DNA from 4 places in the Pedobacter sp. AW31-3R genome. Region 4 is predicted to be linked to each of the others. Evidence: riboswitches for the same ligand, from Rfam matches in the RefSeq annotation. Region 4 holds a riboswitch; each other region holds the start of a gene.

Evidence for each region. A riboswitch is a leader RNA that binds a small molecule or an ion and turns the genes downstream of it on or off. The one in region 4 is predicted to bind S-adenosylmethionine.
Region 1: it holds a riboswitch for S-adenosylmethionine, as region 4 does, so the genes downstream of both, ACSBL2_RS13575 (SusC/RagA family TonB-linked outer membrane protein) here and ACSBL2_RS06920 (peroxiredoxin family protein) in region 4, are expected to answer to the same signal.
Region 2: it holds a riboswitch for S-adenosylmethionine, as region 4 does, so the genes downstream of both, metH (methionine synthase) here and ACSBL2_RS06920 (peroxiredoxin family protein) in region 4, are expected to answer to the same signal.
Region 3: it holds a riboswitch for S-adenosylmethionine, as region 4 does, so the genes downstream of both, ACSBL2_RS18140 (O-acetylhomoserine aminocarboxypropyltransferase/cysteine synthase family protein) here and ACSBL2_RS06920 (peroxiredoxin family protein) in region 4, are expected to answer to the same signal.

What each region holds. Positions count from the first base shown of each region.
Region 1 covers NZ_CP197475.1:3,300,576-3,306,665, reverse strand. Annotated here, with positions in the region: gene ACSBL2_RS13575 (SusC/RagA family TonB-linked outer membrane protein) at 1-2,725, opposite strand, end outside; SAM riboswitch class I at 3,043-3,144, opposite strand; gene ACSBL2_RS13570 (RNA polymerase sigma factor) at 3,780-4,313, shown strand; gene ACSBL2_RS13565 (hypothetical protein) at 4,699-4,953, shown strand; gene ACSBL2_RS13560 (MASE3 domain-containing protein) at 5,269-6,090, shown strand, end outside.
Region 2 covers NZ_CP197475.1:5,864,361-5,870,450, forward strand. Annotated here, with positions in the region: gene ACSBL2_RS23930 (S41 family peptidase) at 1-177, opposite strand, end outside; gene murQ (N-acetylmuramic acid 6-phosphate etherase) at 419-1,234, shown strand; gene ACSBL2_RS23940 (hypothetical protein) at 1,234-1,806, shown strand; gene ACSBL2_RS23945 (Bax inhibitor-1/YccA family protein) at 1,859-2,608, shown strand; SAM riboswitch class I at 2,731-2,839, shown strand; gene metH (methionine synthase) at 2,963-6,090, shown strand, end outside.
Region 3 covers NZ_CP197475.1:4,413,017-4,419,106, reverse strand. Annotated here, with positions in the region: gene ACSBL2_RS18145 (homoserine O-acetyltransferase family protein) at 1-774, opposite strand, end outside; gene ACSBL2_RS18140 (O-acetylhomoserine aminocarboxypropyltransferase/cysteine synthase family protein) at 817-2,127, opposite strand; SAM riboswitch class I at 2,380-2,492, opposite strand; gene ACSBL2_RS18135 (trans-sulfuration enzyme family protein) at 2,657-3,775, opposite strand; gene ACSBL2_RS18130 (hypothetical protein) at 3,839-4,333, shown strand; gene ACSBL2_RS18125 (phytoene desaturase family protein) at 4,471-5,964, shown strand; gene ACSBL2_RS18120 (phytoene/squalene synthase family protein) at 5,948-6,090, shown strand, end outside.
Region 4 covers NZ_CP197475.1:1,681,025-1,687,114, forward strand. Annotated here, with positions in the region: gene ACSBL2_RS06915 (cysteine desulfurase family protein) at 1-1,138, shown strand, start outside; SAM riboswitch class I at 1,555-1,651, shown strand; gene ACSBL2_RS06920 (peroxiredoxin family protein) at 1,838-3,100, shown strand; gene ACSBL2_RS06925 (peroxiredoxin family protein) at 3,201-4,520, shown strand; gene ACSBL2_RS06930 (YceI family protein) at 4,560-5,204, shown strand; gene ACSBL2_RS06935 (cytochrome-c peroxidase) at 5,307-6,090, shown strand, end outside.

The DNA.
Region 1 (6,090 bases), 1.6 Mb from region 4:
ACGCCAGAACCCCTGTATAGGTTCCTGTAGCATAGGTGCCGTTGTAAATAGAGCCGCCAAAACTTGCGTCAACCAACACGCCAAGGCTCCATCCTTTATAACTGAAGGTATTTGAAATCCCACCAATCCAGTCGGGCGTATATTTACCCAGCACTTTTTTAGTCGGATCAGTTTGTGGTGCCCCAGTGGCATTCACCACAATCTCACCATTGCTGTTTCTCAGGTAAGCATTACCGAAAAGCGTACCATAAGGTTGCCCTACGGCAGCAATCACCTGTGCAGAACTTGTAGCCACCACATAATTTTGTAACAAACCTTCTTTATCCAGTTCAATCACCTTACTCCTGTTCGCTGCATAATTCAGATCAATATCCCATTTGAAGGCAGACCTAACTGGGGTTACACCCAACTGGATTTCAATTCCTTTATTATTGATCTTACCTGCATTCATTAATTTCGAGCGGAAACCAGTACTCTGACTCACATCAACGCTCAGGATCTGGTCGTAACTGTTCGTATTGTATAAACTCACATCAAGGCGTAATCTTTTATCTAATAATACAGCCTCTGCACCAATCTCAGAAGACGTAGTGGTTTCCGGCTTAAGATCAGGATTCAAATCAGTTGCTGAAGGGGTAAGCTGTGGGTTGGTACCAAATGGCGCACCGAACACATAGGTATTTTGCAAACGGTACGGATCTGCATCTTTACCCACCTTCGACCAGCCGCCACGGATTTTTGCATAATCAAGGAAATTACTCTTGATATCAAAAGCTTCAGTCAGCACCAGACTTCCATTAAAGGAAGGATAAAAATATGACCTGTTTTTCGCGGGTAAAGTTGAAGACCAGTCGTTACGGGCAGTAACATTCACGAACAGGTAGTTTCTGAAACCAACTTGTCCTGATGCGTATCCACTATACGATTTCAGGTCGCTGTAAATATTGGATGAAGTAAGCGGGTCTCTGGAATTATTTAAAGTATACAAACCGGCGATGGCCAGTCTTGGGGCGCTCTGGTCATTCTGCTCAATATACCGCGAACGGATATTGCTACCAATCAGGGCTTCAAAGCTGAAATCCGAATTGAATTGTTTGGTATAATTTAAAGTCGCATCGGTATTGTTTTCATTTACGGTAAATGCACTTTCTGTATACGAACCGAATGGCGTACCATTAGTCCCGTAGGCGATCCTGATTTTACGGCGGTCATTGTAATAATCTGTTCCCGAGCGGAAGTTAAAATTCAGTCCTTCAATAATCTTATAATTTAATCCCACACTACCAATCAGCCTGTTCCTGTTTTGAGATACGGTATTTTCATAGGCTACCCAATAAGGATTACTATAATAACTGTTATTCCAGTTAAAGGTATTGCCATTCTCATCTTTATAATCCTTCAGACGGTTGATATCCACCTGTCTTCCGAACCAGGCAAACTGCAGCATGGTACTGGTCGACCTTGATCCGCCTGTTCCCGGCAGATTATCGGATGAAAGCTTACTGTAATTCGCATTTGCAGTAATGGTCAGCTTAGGGGTTAACCTCAGGGTCGTGTTTAAAGCAAAAGAGTTCTTCCCCTGACCAGAGTTCGGTACAATACCCACCTGTTTCAGGTTATTATAAGACAAGCGGTAATCGATCTTTCCGCTGGCATCAGCAATAGAAATCCCATTTGTCAATGCATAGCCTGTCTGGAAGAAATCCCGCACGTTATCAGGATGCGCGACAAAAGGAACAGCCTCTCCATTAGAATAAAACTGGGGGATCAAACGGCCATCCAGTTTAGGGCCCCAGCTTTCATCCACCCCATCGTTTATTCCTGCACCTTTACCATCTACATAACTGAACTTTCCTTCAGAACCTTGTCCGAATGCATTTTGGTATTCCGGAAGGGTCAGCAAACTTTCCATCACTGCGTTAGAATTGAAATTAATTCCCAGGCCTTGCTGAGATTTGCCCGATTTCGTCTTGATCAGGATTACCCCTGCTGCTGCCCTGGAACCATAAAGTGCTGCGGCATTGGGGCCTTTAAGTACACTCATCGACTCAATATCATTGGGATTGATATCTGAAATGGTATTGGCATAATCCCTTGCACCGGCTGAATTCAGCTGCGAGTTATCCACCGGAATTCCATCTACCACAAAAAGAGGCTGGTTATTTCCGGAAATGGAAGTTTCGCCACGGATCACGATCCTGGAAGATCCCATATCTCCCTGGCTATTGGTTACCCTCACACCAGCAATCTTTCCGGCAAGGGCATTCACCAGATTCGTTTCCTTAGCTTCTGTCAGGTTATCACCTTTGAGTTCCTGAACGGCATATCCCAGTGACTTCTTTTGCCTGGAAATGCCAAGTGCCGTGACCACAACTTCATTCAGCGCATTTTCATTTTCTTTAAGAATGATATTTAGATTTCCGGCATTCTTATCCACTACGATCTCCGTTGAAGAAAACCCGATAAAGGAAAGTACAAGTGTACTTTTACCCGTTAATGAGATAGAAAACTTTCCGTTTGCATCGGTCGTTACGACCTGTTTCGTTCCTTTTACGAGGATCGAGACACCAGGTAAAGTTTCCCCTGTTGAAGATTTCACGGCGCCTGATGCAACGATCTGCTGTGCCTGTGAAAATTGTGAAAGCAGCAGCAATAACAATATTACTGTCAGCCTGATTTTGTTGAACATGATGATCTTATTTAGGTAATAGTTAATGAGTGCCATAAAAAACAGGGCATAGTATTCCCATTCGCTACGGGAGCGATTTTTTATAGCTTTTAGTAAATTTTACAGATTGGGCAGCGATAGCCCTTCGTTATAGAGCTGTCAGCAACAACAGGTCTCCAAACACATGGGAAGAGTTTGATGATCAGGAATGATTACCAGCGCGTCGAAATTTAATTTGTAAGTTTTTTTCATTGGTCTTTTTATTAAAGTTCAAATACTACTTGTCAATTATTTTTGGTTCAGCCTAAAAAAAAACACCCCTGTAAATCAGAAGTGCCTGCATATCATAAACATTAATGTTATAGCATTCAACTGACTTAACTACCCCGGTAAACCGGGAAGGAATTAGCACCATTTCCCTGAGGACGGTTGCTAAGGTTTCGCAGGGCCATTCCCTCCACCTTTCTTGATAAGTATTCTATTAATGGCACAAAGATACTATTTAAAACTATAATTCCTATGTTTTTAGTAGTATTAATTATATATTTCAACAATCCAAAGTAATTGGTTGATTTTTAGGTCATTTGTCTTCAAATTATCAATAATGCAATTGAATCTCTTTTTTGCTCTTTATCATATTTCATTGATTTACTGCTGTAATATACTTCCCGACAACTATTTCATTTGAGTCGTCCATTAGGATACACTGAGAAACATCCAGAGGAAATCACATGACAAGAGGATTATTACACATAGCGGAGAATACGATAATTTGGTATAACCATAAAATAAGATACATAAACTACCGGCACAGTTATTCTTAAGCATAAAATATAACTGTTTAAAAAGAACCTATTCTGACATTTGCCACAATAATTTGATGAGCTGTGCATTTTACAGTACTCAGCATTAGAAATATTCAAGATTGGAGTACAAATATGCGCTTATAAAAATCCGGCCAAATCTTGGCCTTTATGCCTTTAACTCCAAGAAATAATTTAATTGGCATAGAAAACTTAAAATTTTCAGCATTTTATTCTTCTTTTGATTAGAATGGTCATACTGGCATATCAGTTGTATAATTTAATGTGAAAAACATATACATCTACCTATGAACAACATATCATTTAATTCACAAATCTGCGGACTTCGCCCCCAACTCAACCAATTTGCCTTTAAATTTACCCAGAATGCGGATGATGCCGATGATCTTGTACAAGAAACCTTGATCAAGGCGTTGCGTTATGTACAGCTTTATAAAGAAGGAACCAATTTAAAAGGCTGGATGTTCACGATAATGAAAAATACATTTATCAATGATTACCGTAGTATGGTCAGAAAACGTCTTGTGGTAACTACTGCAGAAGACCTGACATCAGTACAGCTTTCCTGCAGTGCATCAAGTAATCAGGGAGAAGGAAAGTTTGTCAGAAAGGACATTGAAAATGCGATGGGTACCCTGACGGCTGAATACTATATTCCGTTTACGAAATACTTTGAGGGCTTTAAGTATCATGAGATTGCCGATGAGTTGCAAATACCAATTGGCACTGTCAAAACCAGGATCCATGTTGCCCGTAAAATTCTTAAAGCCAAATTAAAAATGTACAGCGACAATTTTGGGAAAGACCAGTATGCAGATTAAAACGTGATCAAACACTGTGTAGGTAATCAAATTATATTTAAAATAATAGCGTAAAGCTTATCACATAAAGTCAGCTGATGAATTGAATAAAGACCATTTCTTTGTTCAACTCATTAGCTGATTTGGTATACAGTAAATTGAATATCCACTCCTATTCCTGCAATTTATTCAGGAGAAACTAAAAAAGAAATTTGAAACCAAAATGCTGGTCCGGCTGTTTTAAAAACCGACATGATCATTATTGGGTCAAAACAATAATTTACCTTAATTTAACCGGATAAGATTGGATCAATGGTAAGGTGAATTTCTGGTAAAAGACCTGTGATCTTTTTTAATAATACTATAAACTTCATAAAAACACTTCTCCTCCACAAATCCGAATCTGATGTATAAGATGATATTTATTGATGCAGATAAAAACTATCATGTTTTAAAAAGTGAGCTATTTGAGCATCTTTTTAAGCACAATGACTTTCAGAGTGGTAGTCGTCAGATTATAGGTATAGTCAATACTTCCAATGGAACAGTAATTTATAAATGCAAAGCATATGAAGACCATGTTGTAGAGTTAAAGAATCGTTTAAAGGTATACCGGTCCAGCGATCTGTTATTGGACATCGACAGTTACCTGCTCAGGTAATAATCCAGGCTTACCAGCTGCCGGAAAATTTTCCATTACAAGCCTTTCCCGAAATTCAGTTCTGACTCATGCCTGTAGATACATCAGGGGCAAATCAGATACCAGTAAAAGTGGAGCAATTTCATATTCAAACATCTCCCACAGGTTTTAGCCATTTCAAAAATAATATGTCTGATATTCCATAATAAATGTTTCCTATTCATGGATGGTAGCACCTATATTTGTGTGAGAACAAGGGTGATATACTGCATCAGTATGTAGATCATTCTACCTTAGAATAATAATTTGTTTTTTGATAAAATTTAAACTCAAACATTGGCATTTCTGATCCATTTTATAAAAGGCAATTATAGAACCGTATTTGCTGTCATCGTCTTATTACTCATCTTTTATTTCAGCATACAGGAGAGTTACCTGCTTTTTCATACAGTTATTGAACTGTTTTCCATTGTTGTAGCCTTTGCTGTATTTATTGTCGCCTGGAATACCCGGGTGATGCAGGACAACAACTACCTGCGTTTTGTCGGTATATCTTATCTTTTTGTTGGTGCGCTTGATTTGCTGCACACCCTCACCTACAAAGGAATGAGGATAATTGAGGGACCATCATTTTTTGCAAATCAGTTTTGGGTAGCTACACGTTTTCTGGAAGCCGTTACACTTGTGGCGGGTTTTTATTTTCTGAAACCAAACAGAAAACTGAAGCCTGATCTCGTATTCCTTTTATATTTCCTCTTAAGTACCCTGGTGATATTAACCATACTGGTCTGGAATGTATTCCCGGTATGTTACATTGAAGGTATGGGACAAACGCCATTCAAAATTTATGCAGAATATGTAATTATAGCGACGCTCATTCTGGCTGGCTATCTTTTAATAAAGAACAAACGGAATTTTAGTCCCCCGATCTATCAGCTGTTATTCAGTTCCCTTATTTTTACCATTCTGAGTGAGTTTTGTTTTACGTTATATGTATCTAATTACAGTACAGCAAATGAGATTGGACATTATGCCAAGCTCATTTCCTTTTTTCTGATTTATAAGGCCAATGTAGAAACAGGATTCCTTAGTCCTACCCAATTGATCTTTAAAAACCTGAAAGATAAAGAAGAAACTTACCGTACGCTGGCAGAGAAC
Region 2 (6,090 bases), 2.4 Mb from region 4:
GTTGATGAGGTTAATGATCTGATCCACCTTTTCAGCATTGTTGTCAGCAAACTGTACATTACGCTCAAAAGTGAAGCCCTGATCCTTTAAAAACTTGTAACCCAAGAACATCCCGCCAATTAAAGTGACAGAATACGTAAGGGCTATCAAAAGATTTTGACGGGTAGTTGGTTTCATGGATGAGCTGTTTTGCAAAGCTATAAAATTACAGTGTCATTATTAATTAACCGTTCGTATTTATATTTTGTTTTTTTTCAATCCAACTCATTTTCACTGATAATCAACGGAGTTCCCTTTTTCATCTGTAGTTTTGTATTCAGATTTCATGATTAAAAAGAAATTGACGATTTTTACAAAGCTATACCTGGGAGGAAGCTCAGCTTTTTTCACAATTGAAGGATAAACTCAAAATAAAACTATGATACGCGTAACCGAACAGGACTCAACATACCATGACATTGACCAGATGAGTGTAATGGATATCCTCAGAAGCATCAATAATGAGGATAAAACGGTTCCACTCGCTGTAGAACAATGTCTCCCACAAATTGAAAAGCTGGCGACTGCAGTTGCGGAAAGAATGAAAAATGGGGGACGTCTTTTTTATATTGGTGCAGGCACCAGTGGCCGTCTGGGCGTGGTTGATGCCTCTGAGTGCCCACCTACTTTTGGTGTGCCTTTCGATGAGGTTGTCGGCATTATTGCCGGAGGTGACAAAGCCATCAGGAAAGCGGTAGAAAATGCAGAAGATGACGATCAGCAGGCCTGGGCCGACCTGAGCGAATTTAATATCAATGAAAAAGACTGTCTGGTGGGGCTTGCCGCATCAGGCACAACTCCCTATGTGATCGGTGGATTACAAAAAGCCGCTGCGCAGCAGGTACTCACGGGGTGTATTGTCTGCAATGCAGGTAGTCCGGTAGCTGCAGCCAGTGAATTCCCGGTGGAAGTGGTTGTGGGACCAGAATTCCTGACAGGCTCCACCCGGATGAAATCCGGAACAGCCCAAAAGCTTGTCCTCAACATGCTCAGCACCACGGTAATGATTCGGTTGGGCCGCGTGAAAGGCAATAAAATGGTAGATATGCAGTTAACCAACCATAAACTGGTGGACAGGGGAACGCAAATGGTGATGAATGAATTAAATATTGCTTACCAGGAGGCCGAAGCCTTACTGATCCGTTATGGAAGTGTAAGAAAAGCAGTACTGGCCGGCACTAAAACAAAAGAATAATGCACGAAATAGAACCCTATTACCGTTGGCGCGACGACTATATTGCCGCCGAAGATCCGCGATCTCCGTTTTTCAATACGGAATATTCAGAGTTTTACTTCGATAAGCAGCTGTATAATTTCTTAATCCATCCCCAGTGGGACGATTTCGGCTCTTCCACCCTTTACATCAAAGTCCTTTATGTAGATTATGACCACAGCTATGCAATCATAGAATTCATAGGGGAATGGAATGATGCCATTTCAAATGATATTATGCTATTGAAACGTGAAATCCTGGAACTCATGATAGATGAAGGCATCAATAAGTTTATTCTTATTGGAGAAAATATCCTGAACTACCATTCCTCGGAAGAAGACAGCTATTATGAAGAGTGGTTCCAGGATGTGGAAGACGGCTGGATTTCAGGAATCAACTTTAACCCGCATGTGATTGAGGAATTCAGGAGCAGCAACATTGATTACTATATCAATTTTGGTGGTGAACTTGACGATTTGGCATGGAGGACACTTAAACCCTTACAGTTTTTCAGGAAAGTTGAAGAAATTCTGACAAAAAGACTAGGGGCATAACTTTTGCTTAGATCAATAGAACTTGTATATTTAAATATAATTTTAAAAAGAAATGGATAACAATAATTATAACTGGTCAGAAAAGTCCGTATTTGTAGAAAATCAGACAGGCGCAGTAGCGAAAAAATTCTTTGCTAACGTGTTTTTATGGATGTTTATCGCTTTAGGTATTTCAACTGTAGCTTCGGTTTACATGGCAAATACCCCCGAAATGTTAAGTTACCTGATTAAGGCTGATGGTAAAGGATTATCAATATTGGGTTACGTAGCGATGTTCGCTCCGCTGGGATTGGTTTTACTCATGAGTGCCGGATTAAGTAAAATGTCTTATAGTGCACTGATTGGGGTTTTCATCCTATACTCCTTGCTTACCGGTGTGAGCTTAAGCTTTATCCTGCTGATTTATACCACAGGATCAGTTATCGGCTGTTTTGCCGCTGCTGCTGGTATCTTCGGCCTGATGGCAGTCCTTGGTTATACCACAGATACTGACCTGAGTAAATTCGGCCCTATCCTGATGGTAGGTGTAGTAGGTTTAATCATTGCGAGTGTGGTGAATATGTTCCTTCAAAGTTCAACCTTCGATTATATCATGAGCTTCGTAGGTGTGGCAATCTTTACTGCCTTAACCGCTTATGATGTGCAGAAACTAAAAAGAATTGGTGCAGGCATCGAAGAAAACGGCGATAGCATCGCAGCTGATGACAGCAAGAAATTAGCGATCATGGGTGCTTTATCCCTGTACCTTGACTTCCTGAACATCTTCCTGTTCTTATTGAGAATATTTGGCGGAAGAAAATAGTCACACGACAATTTACAGTATATGATACCGAAAGCCACGCAGTTTTGCGTGGCTTTCGCAATTTTATGGGGTTTAACCCGCTAATACTTGGAATTGATTTTTCTTTATTGCATTTTTGTATTCGCTTATAAAGAAAGACGGAGGGATTAGACCCAACGATGTCTTAGCAACCTGTGCTTACAAGGTGCTACATTCTACTCGAACATCATGTATGTTCCTGAAAGATAAGTTAGAGTCGGTCCATCACGGAATTCTCATAAGCCTATATTAGTACCTTTTTACTTCGCATCATCTATTGTCATTCAAAACAAATGGACATGCGCCTGTACAAAAGCCTACGCATTAACTGATATAATGAGCATTAGAGAAGAGTTAGAAAAGCGAATATTAATTATTGATGGTGCTATGGGTACCATGATACAACGCTATGTCCTTACAGAAGAAGACTTCAGGGGCGAGCGTTTTAAAAACCACCCATGTGATGTGAAAGGGAACAATGACCTGCTGAACATCACCCGCCCTGATATTATCAAAGCTATACACCTTGAATACCTGAAAGCCGGTACTGATATTATTGAAACCAATACCTTCAGTACGCAACGCATTTCCCTGGCCGATTACCAGATGGAAGAGCTGGACTATGAGATGAGCTATGAAGGAGCAAGAGTTGCCAAAGAAGCGGTAACAGAATTTATGGCAGCCAACCCTGGCCGTAAATGTTATGTAGCCGGTGCTATAGGTCCTACAAACAGGACACTCTCTCTGTCTCCTGATGTCAATGATCCGGGATACCGGGCACTAACCTTTGATGAGCTTCATGATGCCTATTACGAACAGGTTAAAGGTTTAATAGATGGCGGTGCAGACCTGCTCCTGATTGAAACCATTTTCGATACACTGAATGCCAAGGTAGCGATTTTTGCCATCAAAAAATATGAGGAAGTGATTGGCCGTAAAATAGAGATCATGATCTCCGGAACCATTACCGATGCTTCCGGAAGAACACTTTCAGGACAAACGGTAGAGGCATTCCTGAATTCTGTTGTCCATGCAAAACCTTTAAGTATCGGTTTTAACTGTGCTTTAGGTGCCAAAGATATGAGGCCGCATATTGAAGAACTTTCCGCAAAGGCGGGATGTTTTGTCTCTGCCTACCCGAATGCCGGTCTGCCGAATGAATTTGGTGCCTATGATGAAATGCCCAATGAAACCGCTACACTGGTAGATGATTTTATTCAGCATGGATTTGTAAATATTGTAGGTGGTTGTTGTGGCACCACACCAGAGCATATCGCTGCCATCGCTGCCAAAGCTAAACATATAAACCCACGAAAAATACCTGTCCTGGAACGTTACATGCGTTTAAGCGGACTGGAGCCGGTAACCATCACTCCGGAAAGCATGTTTGTCAATATTGGGGAAAGGACCAATATTACCGGATCCCCGAAATTCTCCAAATTAATCCTGAGTGGTGACTATGAAGCGGCCCTTGCCGTTGCGCGCCAGCAGGTGGAAGGCGGAGCCCAGGTGATCGATGTGAATATGGATGAAGGAATGCTCGATTCCGAGGCGGCAATGACGAAATTCTTAAACCTCATTGCCTCAGAACCGGATATTTCTAAACTGCCGATCATGGTCGACTCCTCTAAATGGAGCGTTATTGAACACGGCCTGAAATGTCTGCAGGGAAAAGGTATCGTCAACTCTATTTCGCTGAAAGAGGGAGAAGAAAAATTCAGGGACAGTGCCCGCAAAATCATGAATTATGGTGCCGCAGTGGTGGTCATGGCTTTTGATGAAAACGGACAGGCAGATAACTTTGAACGCAGAAAAGAGATCTGTAAGCGCTCTTATGATATTCTGGTAGATGAAATTGGCTTCCCTGCGGAAGATATCATCTTTGACCCGAATATCTTAACCGTTGCAACCGGTCTCGAAGAGCACAATAATTATGCGGTTGATTTCATCAATGCCACGAGATGGATCCGTGAGAACCTCCCCTATGCGAAAGTTAGCGGCGGGGTTTCCAATATTTCCTTCTCTTTTAGAGGGAACAATACCGTTCGTGAAGCCATGCACTCTGCATTTCTGTTCCATGCCATTAAAGCGGGCCTGGGAATGGGTATCGTGAATGCCGGAATGCTGGAAGTGTATGAGGCTATTCCGAAAGAGCTGCTGGAACGCGTAGAAGATGTATTGTTAAACCGCAGGGAAGATGCTACCGAACGTCTGGTAGACTTCGCTGAAACCGTAAAATCTAAAGGCAAAGAACTCGTAAAAGACGAGGAATGGAGAAAAGAATCCGTGGAATCGCGTTTATCCCATTCCCTAGTTAAGGGAATTATAGAATACCTGGATGACGATGTGGAAGAAGCAAGACAGAAATATCCACGCCCTATTCATGTGATCGAAGGCCCTTTAATGGATGGGATGAATATTGTAGGCGACCTTTTTGGTGCCGGAAAAATGTTCCTGCCACAGGTGGTGAAGTCTGCACGTGTCATGAAAAAAGCCGTAGCGTATCTCCTCCCCTTTATTGAGCAGGAAAAGCTGGATAATCCGGATGGTGACCAGAGTTCTTCCGCTGGAAAAATATTGCTGGCCACTGTAAAAGGAGATGTGCACGATATCGGAAAAAATATTGTCGGGGTCGTACTGGCCTGTAATAACTTTGAGATTTTTGATCTTGGGGTCATGGTGCCTGCACAGGAAATCATTAAAAAAGCCAAAGAAATTAATGCCGATATCATCGGATTGAGTGGCCTGATTACCCCTTCATTAGATGAAATGGTTCATTTTGCCAAAGAAATGGAACGTGAAGGATTTACGGTGCCACTGCTGATTGGCGGAGCAACAACTTCCCGAATTCACGCTGCAGTAAAGATAGCCCCGAATTACTCTGGTGCAGCAATCCACGTACTTGATGCCTCAAGAAGTGTTACGGTGTGCAGTACACTGATGAACCCAGATGCACGTGTGGCTTATATGGATACCATCAGGGAGGAATATGACAAGGCACGCGAAGCCCATTTAAATAAACGGTCAGACAAGCGTTTCAAAACCATTGAAGAAGCCAGGAAAGATAAATTTCAGATCGACCCTGCACTCGTGGCTCCTGCCCCTGCTTTCACCGGAACAAAAACCTTTGAAGATTACCCGCTGACGGAACTCGTTCCCTACATCGACTGGACACCATTTTTTCATACCTGGGAATTGAGGGGCAGTTATCCGAAAATATTCAATGATAAATCAGTAGGTGATGAGGCCCAAAAGCTTTTCGATGATGCACAGGTATTGCTAAAAAGAATTGTGGATGGAAAGTTATTGACGGCAAAAGCTGTCATTGGATTCTGGCCGGCAAATGCTGTCGGTGATGATATCCTGCTGGAAGCTGAAGGCCAGGCGATCACCATACATACCCTCAGACAACAGGCGGAAAAAGTCGCAGGACAACCGTATTATGCATTATCGGATTTTGTTGC
Region 3 (6,090 bases), 2.7 Mb from region 4:
CGCCTTACTCAGGTACCAGTAACTGTAGGCATTAAAACGCTTGCACAATTTCTCTCCCTGGTAATTCTGATAAGAAGCTGCACGGAATGAACCTGTTTTGTCATTTACACTTTCTACCTGTGTAGCTCCATAGGCTTCATACGTTCTGTAAGAAAGCAAGGCAATGCTGCGTGCCACTTTTAATCCTTTTAAACCGCCATCCGGTTTTTGTGCATAAAAAGTACGGTCGCTGCTGATGGCCAGTCGCTGACTCTCATTGAATGCAATTCCCCATGGAGAGTGGACTGCATTGGTCGCCACGAGAATCAGGTTCTCCATTTTTTTAGGTTCGGCAATGGCCCATTCTACTGCTTGTTGTCCCCCTAGGGAACCACCGATCAGTACTTTGATCTTCTCTATCCCCAGATGCGAGGCCAGCAGCTGATGGACGCCAACGAAGTCCCTTATGGTGAATTCAGGAAAAGAAAGGTAATAAGGAAGACCTGTTACCGGATCCGTACTCAACGGATTTGTGGTTCCGTAATGAGAGCCAAGTACATTTGCACAGATGATAAAATGGTCTTCAGGATTAAATAATGACTTTGCACCAAATAAGCCTTCCCACCAGTCCAGTACATCTGCATTCGCCGTAAGTGCATGGCAAGCCCAGATGACATTGTCTTTTTTGGCATTCAGTTTTCCATAGGTATGGTAGGCAACCTGCAACCCACGTAGTTTTTTTCCGTTCTCCAGTTTAAAAATCTTCGTGTGTTGGTATGTGTGTGTAGATGACATTGTTGTTGTATGCTTATGCTGTGGTCTGCTTAATTGTATATTTTATAGGGATGCCTGAATTTTTCCAAAGGCCTGTTCTAAATCCGCAATGATATCATCAATATGTTCTATACCTACAGAAATACGTAACAATTGTGGGGTGACACCCGCGGCAAGTTGTTCTTCTTCATTCAGCTGCTGGTGCGTGGTGGCAGAAGGCTGAATAATTAGGGTTTTTGCATCACCAACATTGGCCAGGTGACTGATCAGTTCCAATGCATCAACAAATTGAATAGCGGCTTCTTTTCCTCCGTTAAGTTCAAAGGACAATACGGCACCAAACCCATTTTTCAGGTATTTTTTTGCATTGATATGGTAGGGGCTGCTTTCCAGTCCCGGATAATATACTTTGGCCACGGCCTCGTGGTTTTGCAGCCATGTGGCCAGTGTCAGGGCATTGTCCACATGGCGCTGCACCCTTAAGGATAAGGTTTCCAAACCCTGTAGCAGCAGGAAGGAATTGAAAGGCGCCAGTGCAGGCCCGAAATCACGCAAACCTTCTACCCTTGCACGGATAATGAACTGAATATTTCCAAAATCGCTGTTTAATCCGAATACATCATTGAATACCAGTCCATGGTAACCTTCTGAAGGTGTAGTAAACTGTTTAAATTTACCATTTCCCCAATTATAGGTTCCTCCGTCAACAATCACTCCGCCAATACTGGTACCATGTCCGCCAATCCATTTGGTAGCAGATTGTACCACCACATGTGCACCATGTTCCAGTGGTTTAAACAAGTATCCGGCAGCACCGAAAGTATTGTCTACGATTAAAGGAAGGTCGTGTTTTTGCGCAATCAATGCGATTTGCTCAAAATCAGGAATACTGAAAGAAGGGTTTCCTATAGTTTCCAGGTAAAGTGCCTTGGTGTTTTCGTCGATTTTTGATTCGATTTCCTGAAAATTGTCAGGATTGGCAAATCTAACTTCGATACCCAGACGTTTAAAGGCAACTTTAAACTGGTTGTAACTGCCTCCATATAAATGAGAAGAGGAAACGAAATTGTCCCCTGCTTCAAGGATATTGTTTAATGCAATAAACTGGGCTGCCTGTCCCGATGCCACGGCGAGTCCTGCAATTCCGCCTTCCAGTGCTGCCACACGTTTTTCAAAAACGTCTGTGGTAGGGTTCATGATTCGGGTATAGATATTTCCAAACTCTTTAAGGGCGAATAAATTTGCGCCGTGTTCAGAGTTTTTAAAGCCGTAAGAAGTCGTTTGGTAGATAGGTACGGCTCTGGATCCTGTTGTAGGGTCTATTTCCTGGCCGGCATGAAGTTGAAGGGTTTCGAATTTATAGTTAGCTGACATGATTTCTGTGTTAAATTTAAATTTGTTTGTGGGCTAGGGGAGTCCCGGCAGATATCCGCTGGATATGGCGTAAGGACATAGCGTACCTCTTCATAGAGGCCTTCCTGTTGAATTAAAGAGACAAGGGAAGATTTCTAAACTAGTCTATGCAACAGCACATATGCATCATTACACAGTGTTGCAGGGTATTGAAATTTAAATAAGGATGTCCGCTGTATGGCGATTGAATGCGTTTTCTTTTCATTTTGCTTTAATTTATCTTTCCAGAAAGCAATAGGCTAACTGGTCAGGAATTGGCACCTTCTCCTTTCGGGAGGGTTGCCAGTGGGTCAGGGAGCCTGTCTCTCGCCACTTCTTTATAAATCAAACCTTTTTTTGGAGGGTTGACTTGAATAGCTTTCGCTATGATGTTACAAATGTAGATTTATTATGTTAATCTTCAAAATTTTATTCTGAAAAATAGATAAATATTTGAAGATTAACATCATAATTGTTTTTACCGGTTGGTGCAGAGCAGCGGAATCAGTCTTTATTCGCCTAAAGCGTGCTCAAAATCGGCTATAATATCGTCGATATGCTCAAGTCCTACAGATATCCGAATTAAATTCTGTGGCGTTTTGGTGCCAGGGCCTTCCACGGAAGCGCGGTGTTCAATAAGGCTTTCCACCCCACCCAGACTGGTGGCCTGAGCAAACAGTTTTACCTTGTTCACTACTTTCTTTGCATTTTCAGCATCTCCCTTGATCAGTACAGATAACATGCCGCCAAATCCGCTCATTTGTTTCTTGGCAATTTCATGCTGCGGATGTGAAGGTAAGCCCGGATAATAAACGGCTTCAATTTTTGGATGCTTTTCAAGATAAGAAGCGAAAGCCATTCCGTTTTCATTGTGTCCCCTCATCCGGTAAGCCAAAGTTTTGATACTTCTCAACAGCAGAAAGCAGTCGAATGGAGAGGGAACAGCTCCGCCAACCTGTTGAATATTCCTGATTTTTTCCCAGAATTCATTCTGTGCGGCAGTAACCAGTACCCCGCCAAGAACATCACTGTGTCCGCCAATATATTTGGTGGAGGAATGCATCACAATATCTGCCCCATGTAAAATCGGACTTTGAAAACTTGGGGAAGCAAAAGTACTGTCACAGGCCAGGATGAGCTGATGTTGATGTGCAATTTCCGCCAGTGCCGCAATATCAGTAATCTTTAACAGGGGGTTGGATGGTGTTTCGACCCAGATCAGTACGGTATTGCTCTTTATATAGCTTTCCACTGATCCGGAATCTGTAAGGTCTATAAAATCTATACTGAGTGTGTCCTTAAAAATAGAAAGCAGCTGCTTTTTAAATCCCCAATACATATCATCAGGAGCAATGATGTGGCTGCCCGGAGCCAGGGCCTGAAAAATGGCCATGCCTGCGGTATTGCCGGAAGAAAATGCACAGGCATCGGCTCCTTTATCCAGTTCCGTGAGTACTTTTTCCAATGCAGAGCGATTGGGATTGCTGACACGGCTGTACATATGTCCGCCAGGATAACCGCCATTTTCATCCCTGAAGAAGGTTGTAGATAAACTTATTGGCTGGGTGACATCGCCTGTGGCACTGTGTGTTAAATTTCCAGCGTGTATAGCAATTGTTTCTGTATGCATAGAATTTAAGTTTTTTATTTTTTTGGCAGGATTTATGTAAGTTGATTCGAAAAATACAAGTATATGAAAAGAATATTAGTTATAGCTGCCATTTTATGTAGTTCATTAATGGTGTTACAAAGCTGCTCTTCTACCAAAAGCAGTTCTGGATCAACAAGTTTAAGAAGGGGTGCGGTTACAGGGAACTGGGTTTTAAATGATATTACCTTTGAAGGTTTACCGGCATCCAGTGTAAAATCTCTTTTTGACGAAGCTTCCTACAAATGTTTCATTGGAAGTACATGGAATTTAACCAACAGTGGCAACGGAACATACATGTTGCCTGGAACAGCGGAATGCCCTGCAAGAACGCAGAATATCTTCTGGTCTGTAAGTACTGCTGATGAAACCTTCCAGTTTAAGAAATTATATGAAGGTGACAAAGCTAAAAATGTAAGTGAAGGGTACAGGATTATTCTTTCTGCAGCAACCGGCGATAACCTGGTATTGAAGTCACCTGTAGAATATGGCAGCTCGCCTGCATATATCGTTTTGAACTTTTCTAAAGCAGCAAAATAGAAAAATACACACAGATTTTATAAGGCCAGCTGATCAGCTGGCTTTTTTTATGCCAATTCTGGTATAAAATGACTATTTTAATGACCTTCATCATATTTTGTCCGATGAATTTATTTATGGTGGAAAGATTCTGATTTATGGCAAAAATTTCAATTATTGGTAGTGGTTTTTCTGGACTGGCAGCGTCATGTTTTATGGCGAAGGCAGGGCATGAGGTAAATGTGCTGGAAAAGAATGAAAGTATTGGGGGCCGGGCAAGGATGTATAAAGCCAATGGTTTTACTTTTGACATGGGGCCCAGTTGGTACTGGATGCCGGATATTTTTGAAAATTTTTTCTCGCAGTTCGGAAAATCTGCGGGCGATTATTATGAACTAAAAAAGCTTGATCCCGGGTTTCAGATTATTTTCGCTGAAGGGGAGGTGATGGAAATACCCGCAAGTGTGGATGAACTGATGGAAGTCTTCGAAAATATCGAGGCGGGCAGTGCAGACAAATTGCGTAAATTCCTCAGTGAAGCTGAGTTTAAGTACCAGGTAGGTATGAAAGACCTGGTCTATAAGCCTGCCTTTTCCTGGATGGAATATGCGAATATGAATGTCATTAAAGGCATGCTCAATGCCAATATTTTCAGTTCGGTCAGCAGTTATGTGCGCAGCTATTTCAAAGATGAACGTCTTGTTGCGCTGATGGAGTTCCCCGTGTTGTTTCTGGGAGCCATGGCGAATAAGATTCCTGCACTTTATACGATGATGAACTATTCGGCTATTGTACAGGGCACATGGTATCCGGTGGGGGGCATGTACCAGATCGTGAATGGAATGAAAGACCTGGCTTCTTCACTCGGGGTTGAATTTCAGACTGGGATACAGGTCAGCCATATTGAAGTAAGCAAGGGCCTGGTTTCCGGATTGCAGACCAGTGCCGGGCAGCAATATACGGATGGTTTGATTGCTTCGGCTGATTATCACCATGTAGAACAGCAACTGCTGGAAGAAAAATACAGGAACTACAGTTCCTCCTATTGGGATAAAAAAACATTTGCACCCTCCTGCCTCATTTACTATGTAGGCGTAAGTAAAAAACTGGGTAAACTGCTTCACCATAACCTCTTTTTTGATGCTGATTTCAAGCAGCATGCTGAAGCGATCTACACTGAGCCGCGCTGGCCTGACCGTCCGCTTTTTTACACCTGCTGCCCTTCAAAAACAGATGATACTGTCGCACCAGAGGGAATGGAAAATCTATTTATCCTTGTTCCTGTAGCGACAGGGTTGAGCGATACGCCCGAAATGCGGGAACATTATTTCGATGGGATCATCAGGCGTATGGAGACCTATTGCGGAGAAACTTTCAAAGAACAGATTACCTATAAGCGGACGTACTGCATCAACGATTTTGTCAATGATTACAATGGCTGTAAGGGAAATGCCTATGGCCTTGCCAATACCCTTAGTCAAACGGCAGTGCTGAAACCTTCCCTGAGAAATAAAAAAATAAAGAATATGTTTTATACAGGTCAGCTGACTGTCCCTGGTCCCGGTGTTCCGCCAGCGCTGATCTCCGGTCAGGTAGCAGCCGCTGAATTAAATAAGTTTTTACAAAAATTACCGCATGAAACACCTGTTTGATCATATCTCTATTGCCTCCAGTATCCTGGTGACCAAAACGTACAGCACTAGTTTTTCACTGGGCATACGTTGCCTGCACAAAAAATTTCACCACGCCATATACAGTATCTATGGCTTTGTGCGGCT
Region 4 (6,090 bases):
CAATGCAGCGACCACCCCTTTAAGCAGAGAAGTTTTTCAGGCTATGGAGCCTTTTATTTTCGAAAACTTCGGTAATCCCTCTTCCTCGCATTCCTACGGGAGGCAGGCAAGGAAGGCTATTGAAGAATCCAGGAAGACAATTGCTGATTTACTGAACACCAACCCTTCACAGATTATTTTCACTTCCGGTGGTACGGAAGCTGACAATACGGCGATCATTTCCGCTATCCGGTCTAATGGGATTCGCCTTGCCATTACTACTCCTTTAGAACACCATGCCGTATTACATACCCTGGAATCCCTGAAACGTACAGGGGAGATCGAGTTGGTCTACCTGAGTCATGACCATAAAGGAAACTTGTCTATCCGGGAACTGGAACAATTGCTTTCTACCGGGGACAGGGCATTGGTATCCATCATGCATGGAAACAATGAAATTGGGAACCTTAACGAAATTGAATCTATTGCTGAAGTCTGTTGTAGGTACGACGCTATATTTCACACCGATACGGTACAAACCATGGGACAATACCGTTATGATACCCAACAATTGCAGGCAGATTTCCTGGTTGGTTCTGCACATAAGTTCCATGGCCCAAAGGGAGTAGGTTTCCTTTACAGCAGCGCGGCCAGTCAGATTACCCCTTTAATTAATGGAGGTGCCCAGGAACGAGGACAAAGGAGCGGTACAGAAAATGTCTCCGGGATTGTAGGACTGGCAAAAGCCCTTGAGCTAAGTTATGCCAATGCCGGGGTTTACCATCAACATATCACCCATCTTAAACAGAAAATGATAAAGGATTTATTTTACAGGATTCCGGGAATCAGATTCAACGGAAATTCAGCAGAGCACAACAGTTTGAAAACGGTGCTGAGCGTTTCATTGCCCGATCAGGCAAACGGACTTTCACCCATATCTTATCTCGACCAGCTCGATATCTGTGTGTCAGGCGGCAGCGCCTGCACCAGTGGATCCGGTTCGCATGTGTTAAAGGCTCTTGGAGACCAGCAGGGACGCACCACCATCCGTTTCTCTTTCAGCAGGTACAATACTGAAGCAGAAATTGATGAGGCAGTGAACCAGCTGGCCAATCTGTATGTGCATGAAACACTCACTGAAATGCGTGCAGTCTGCTAGAATCATATTTTAATACCTTGATATACATAGGTATAACAATTAATACTACTAAATTAGTAGTATTAATTGCAGAAGTGATTTATCCTTCTTATATTTATAAAAAATAATTGACAAAAAACTAAAACTCTCATTATGATATCCATCATACAACTTCCTGAAAGCTTTCTGAAATCTTACTCAGATAAAGTCATGCGTTGTTGTTGTTGCTCCTAAACCAAAATCATGGCTTCCTCCTAAAAAGGTTATTCTTTCAAATATTCTTATTTAAAATCCTGGTACCCCGGGGCATTTTGATAGAGTATTATGGTGGTCATGTATTCTGGTCAAATAAGTTGCCGGGGTATCAGGAAGGCGCCTAACTAATCACCACCACTAGTTAGGTTTTTACTCTAATTAATCACCACCATTAATTAGTTGATTTATACAGAAGAAGGGAGAGTCAGTCTCGTTGAACTTCTAGCAACTTTCCGTAGGAAAAAGTGCTCAAACTGATCTGGAAACAGATTATAAATTAACCCATAACAGGTTACACTTCGTTTCATGTGAATCCATGTATAGGCTCAACCGGTATTTGCCGGAGGGTATTGTGCTGGATCGGCCTGGACAGGAAAACTTGTTATTAAAAACTATTAAAATATAGTGTTTAAATTAATAACGATGATGATGAAAACTACAATTTCCTCGAAAATTGCGTGCCTGATGACCTCAGTAGTCCTACTGGGGGGAACGGTATCCGCAAAAGATTCAAAGCCTTTTCCGAAGGAAGGAATATGGCGTGGTGTGTTTAGTGTAAGTGAATCGAAAGTTCCGTTTAATTTTGAATTTAAGGGCAAGGATCCGAAAACAGCCGTGTTGACACTGATCAACGGGTCGAGGCGTGACGATTTTCATGTGGAGCGTCTTGGGGAGGATTCTATCTATGTGAAGATGAATACCTATGATGCTGCACTTGTGGCAAAACTGGAAGATAATGGTACACTGACCGGGGAATACCGGAGTCTGGTTCCTGGATTCAGGGGCAATTCTTTGCCTTTTGTCGCAGAATACGGTAAAAATTACCGGTTTGTAGCCCCTGGAAAGGAGGTGGCACCCAGCCATGATATTTCCGGTAAATGGGAGATTAAAACCTATACCAAGGAAGCGGTGCCAGCCTCTATTGCTTTACTGAAACAGACCGGCAATAAACTGACCGGAGTAATTATGACCGTAGTAGGCGATACGCGGGAGCTGGAAGGAACAGTACAGGGCGATGAGTTTGAATTGTCGGGATTTACCGGTCCCAGTCCTTTTATTGTCAGGGGTAAGATCAATGATGACAACAGTATCTCCGGAGAACAGGGATTTGGAATCTATAAGAACCTGAAGTTCGACGGACAACGCAATGAGAAAGCTGAACTGCCGGATCCCTACAAACTGACTTTCCTGAAAGAAGGATACAAAAAACTGGACTTTACTTTTCCGGATTTGAATGGAAAAAAAGTCTCCCTGAGTGATGACAAGTATAAAGGTAAAGTGGTGATTATAGAGACGATCGGTACCTGGTGTCCGAACTGTACCGATCAGACCGTTTTCCTTGCCCCATGGTTCAAGAAGAACCAGAAGCGTGGGGTGGAAGCCATCGCTATTGGCTTTGAGCAAAAAGATGATCTGGAGTATGCAAAATATACACTGGGCGTGCTGAAAAAGAAATATGGAATTACCTATGATGTTCTTTTCGGCGGGATTGCCGATAAAAAAATAGTTGCTGAAAAACTGCCGGCACTGAATAAGTTTGTTGCTTTTCCCACAACGATCATTATTGACAGGAAAGGTGAGGTGAGGGAAATTTATACCGGATATACCGGAACAGTCACCGGTAAATATTTTGAAGAGTATGAGAAGAAATTCAATAAGGTACTGGATGAACTGATTGCTGAACCGGTGCCGGAACTGGCTTCTGCCAGAACGGTCAACGGAAAATAAGGAATATTTAAGTTCTGTTTTAACAAATATTTACAGTCTATTTTAACCCATTTAAAGGTTTAACCGGTTGGTTGACCTACACGCTTAATCTCTTTTTGATATGAAAAATCATGTGTATAAAATACAGGTGCTGGCCCTTGCTACGCTTATTTCTTCCTCTTCACTGGCCTTCAGCAAGCACCCGGATGATCCGAAGGGAAACAGGAAATTTATTAAGGAAGGCATCTGGCGGGGTGTTTTCAAAGTAAGTGAAAGCGAAGTGCCTTTTAATTTTGAGCTGAAAGGTAAAGATGCAGAACATGCCACGTTTACGCTGCTCAATGGAACCAGGAGAGATGATTTCCATATCCAGTACCTGGGTAAGGATTCACTTTTCATCAAGATGAATACCTATGATGCTGCGCTGGTGGCAAAGATTGAAAGTGATGGTAAGATCAGTGGTGAATACAGGAGCCTGGTTCCGGGACTTCGGGGAAATGCCTTGCCTTTCACAGCAGAGCAGGGGAAATCTTACCGTTTCGTAGAGCCGGGTAAAGATATCGCACCTGCAGCGAACCTGAGCGGAAAATGGGAGTTCAAAGGTTTCTCTAAAGAAGCGGTGCCGAATAAGGTAGCGATACTGAAACAGGTAGGCAACAAACTGACCGGTGTCATCATGCAGGTGACCGGCGATAGCCGCGAACTGGAAGGAACAGTACAGGGCAATCAGTTTGTCCTCTCCGGATTTAGCGGGCCAAGTCCGAAAATCTACAGGGGAACCATCAATGAAGACGGAACATTATCCGGTGAAATTAGTCAGGGGATCTATGACAATCTGAAATTTACCGGCGTGAAAGACGGGAAAGCGGAATTGCCGGATCCCTATACACTCACTTCCCTGAAACCAGGATTGAAGAAGCTGGCTTTTACTTTTCCCGACCTGGATGGAAAGCCTGTTTCCTTAACAGATGAGAAGTACAAAGGGAAAGTCGTGATTGTAGAGCTGGTAGGTACCTGGTGCCCGAACTGCACTGATCAGACCATCTTCCTGTCGCCATGGTTCAATAAAAATAAAGACCGTGGGGTAGAGGCCATCGCTATCGGTTTTGAACAAAAGGATGATCTTGAATATGGCAAATATACCCTGGGTAAACTGCGCGATAAGTACAATATCAAGTATGATATCTTGTTCGGGGGACTGGCTGACAAGCGTCTGGTGGCAGACAAGTTACCGGCCTTAAATAAATTCATTGCTTATCCCACAACGATCATTATCGACCGCAAAGGAGAAGTCAGGGAAATTTATACCGGATATACCGGTACGGTTACCGGGCAGTACTATGCCGACTATGAGAAAAAGTTCAACAAGGTACTGGATGAACTGATTGCTGAGCCGATACCTTCTGTGAGCGCTGCCAATGCCCCGGTGACAGGAAAATAATACCTAAACGATTTAAACATACCTACTAATTCTAATCACATGAAACAAATTACCACCCTGGCTGCAGCAGCAACCGTTTTTGTTCTTTCTTCTTTTACGATTGTCCATTCGCTGGTTCCGCAGCAGCAACAGGCTTATTGGGAACAGGCAGCCTCCAAAGCGGAGTCTTTTAAAGTGGATGCCACCCATAGCAAGCTGACCTGGCTGGCTAAAAAAGTTACCGGAGAACATGCCGGAACGATTAATGTAAGCGCGGGGGCACTGACTGTCGAAAACAATGTATTAAAAGGTGGCAGCTTTGACCTGGATACCAAGTCGATTACAGTGACAGATATTGAAGATAAGGAAGCCAATGGCAAATTGCTGGGACACCTCAAAAGTGACGATTTCTTTGCTGTAGAGAAATTCGGAACAGCCAGGTTCGTGATTACCTCTGCAGTTACCAAAGGGGCTGGAGCCTACCTGATTAAAGGGAATCTTACCATAAAGGGAATCACCAATGAAGTGAGTTTCCCAGCCAGTGTAACGGTAAGTAACAATAAACTGTCGGCCAATGCGAAGATTGTGGTGGACAGGACGAAGTATGACATCAAATTCAGGTCTAAAAGTTTTTTTGAGAACCTGGGTGATAAGACTATCGCAGATGACTTTGAACTCAACATTCAGCTTGTGGCAAATAAGTAAGTGTTGGTTTTATTTGGTTGGATACCGGGCAGGACATCTTCTGCCCGGTCCTTAATACACCGGATAGCATTTACATTTTTTGACCTTACAGAAGAAAATACAATGAAAAGAACCAAACTCATGATTTTTGTGGTGATGACCAGTCTGGTATTCATTATCGCCGGTTTTGGTGCGGATGACCCCGAATTGATCAACAGTAAAGAACGGCTGGGAGAGAAGTTGTTTTTTGATCCTATATTATCAAAAGATAAGTCTATCAGCTGTGCTTCCTGCCATAAGCCAGAATTTGCATTTGCCGATACCGCGGTAGTCAGCATTGGTGTAGGCGGTGCAAAAGGATTGAGAAATTCTCCTTCGGTCACCAATCTTTCCGGCCGGCCGAATCTTTTCTGGGATGGCCGCGCTTCTTCCCTGGAAGACCAGGCCTTACAGCCAATCATTAATCCTATAGAAATGAACCTGCCCATTGCCGAGGCACTGGAAAGGCTGCAGAATGATAAAACTTACGCCGTTTTATTTCAGCAGATTTTCAATGCAGCACCCAACCAGAAGAATTTGCTGCAGGCCATCGCTGCTTATGAAAGAACGCTGGAAACGGCCAATAGTCCGTACGACCGTTATATTAATGGTGACGATGCAGCCATTTCTGAAAATGCAAAACGGGGAAGGTTACTGTTTATCGGGAAAGCCAATTGTAACAACTGCCATTCCGGGGAGGATTTCACGGCCGACCGTTTTAAGGGCATTGGTTTATTCAACGGAGAAGAATTGAAAGATGCAGGCAGGTTTCAGGTGACCAATAATCCTGAGCATGAAGGGCATTTTAAAATTCCCGGACTGAGAAATGTGGCATTGACTGCTCCCTACATGCACAACGGAATGTTCA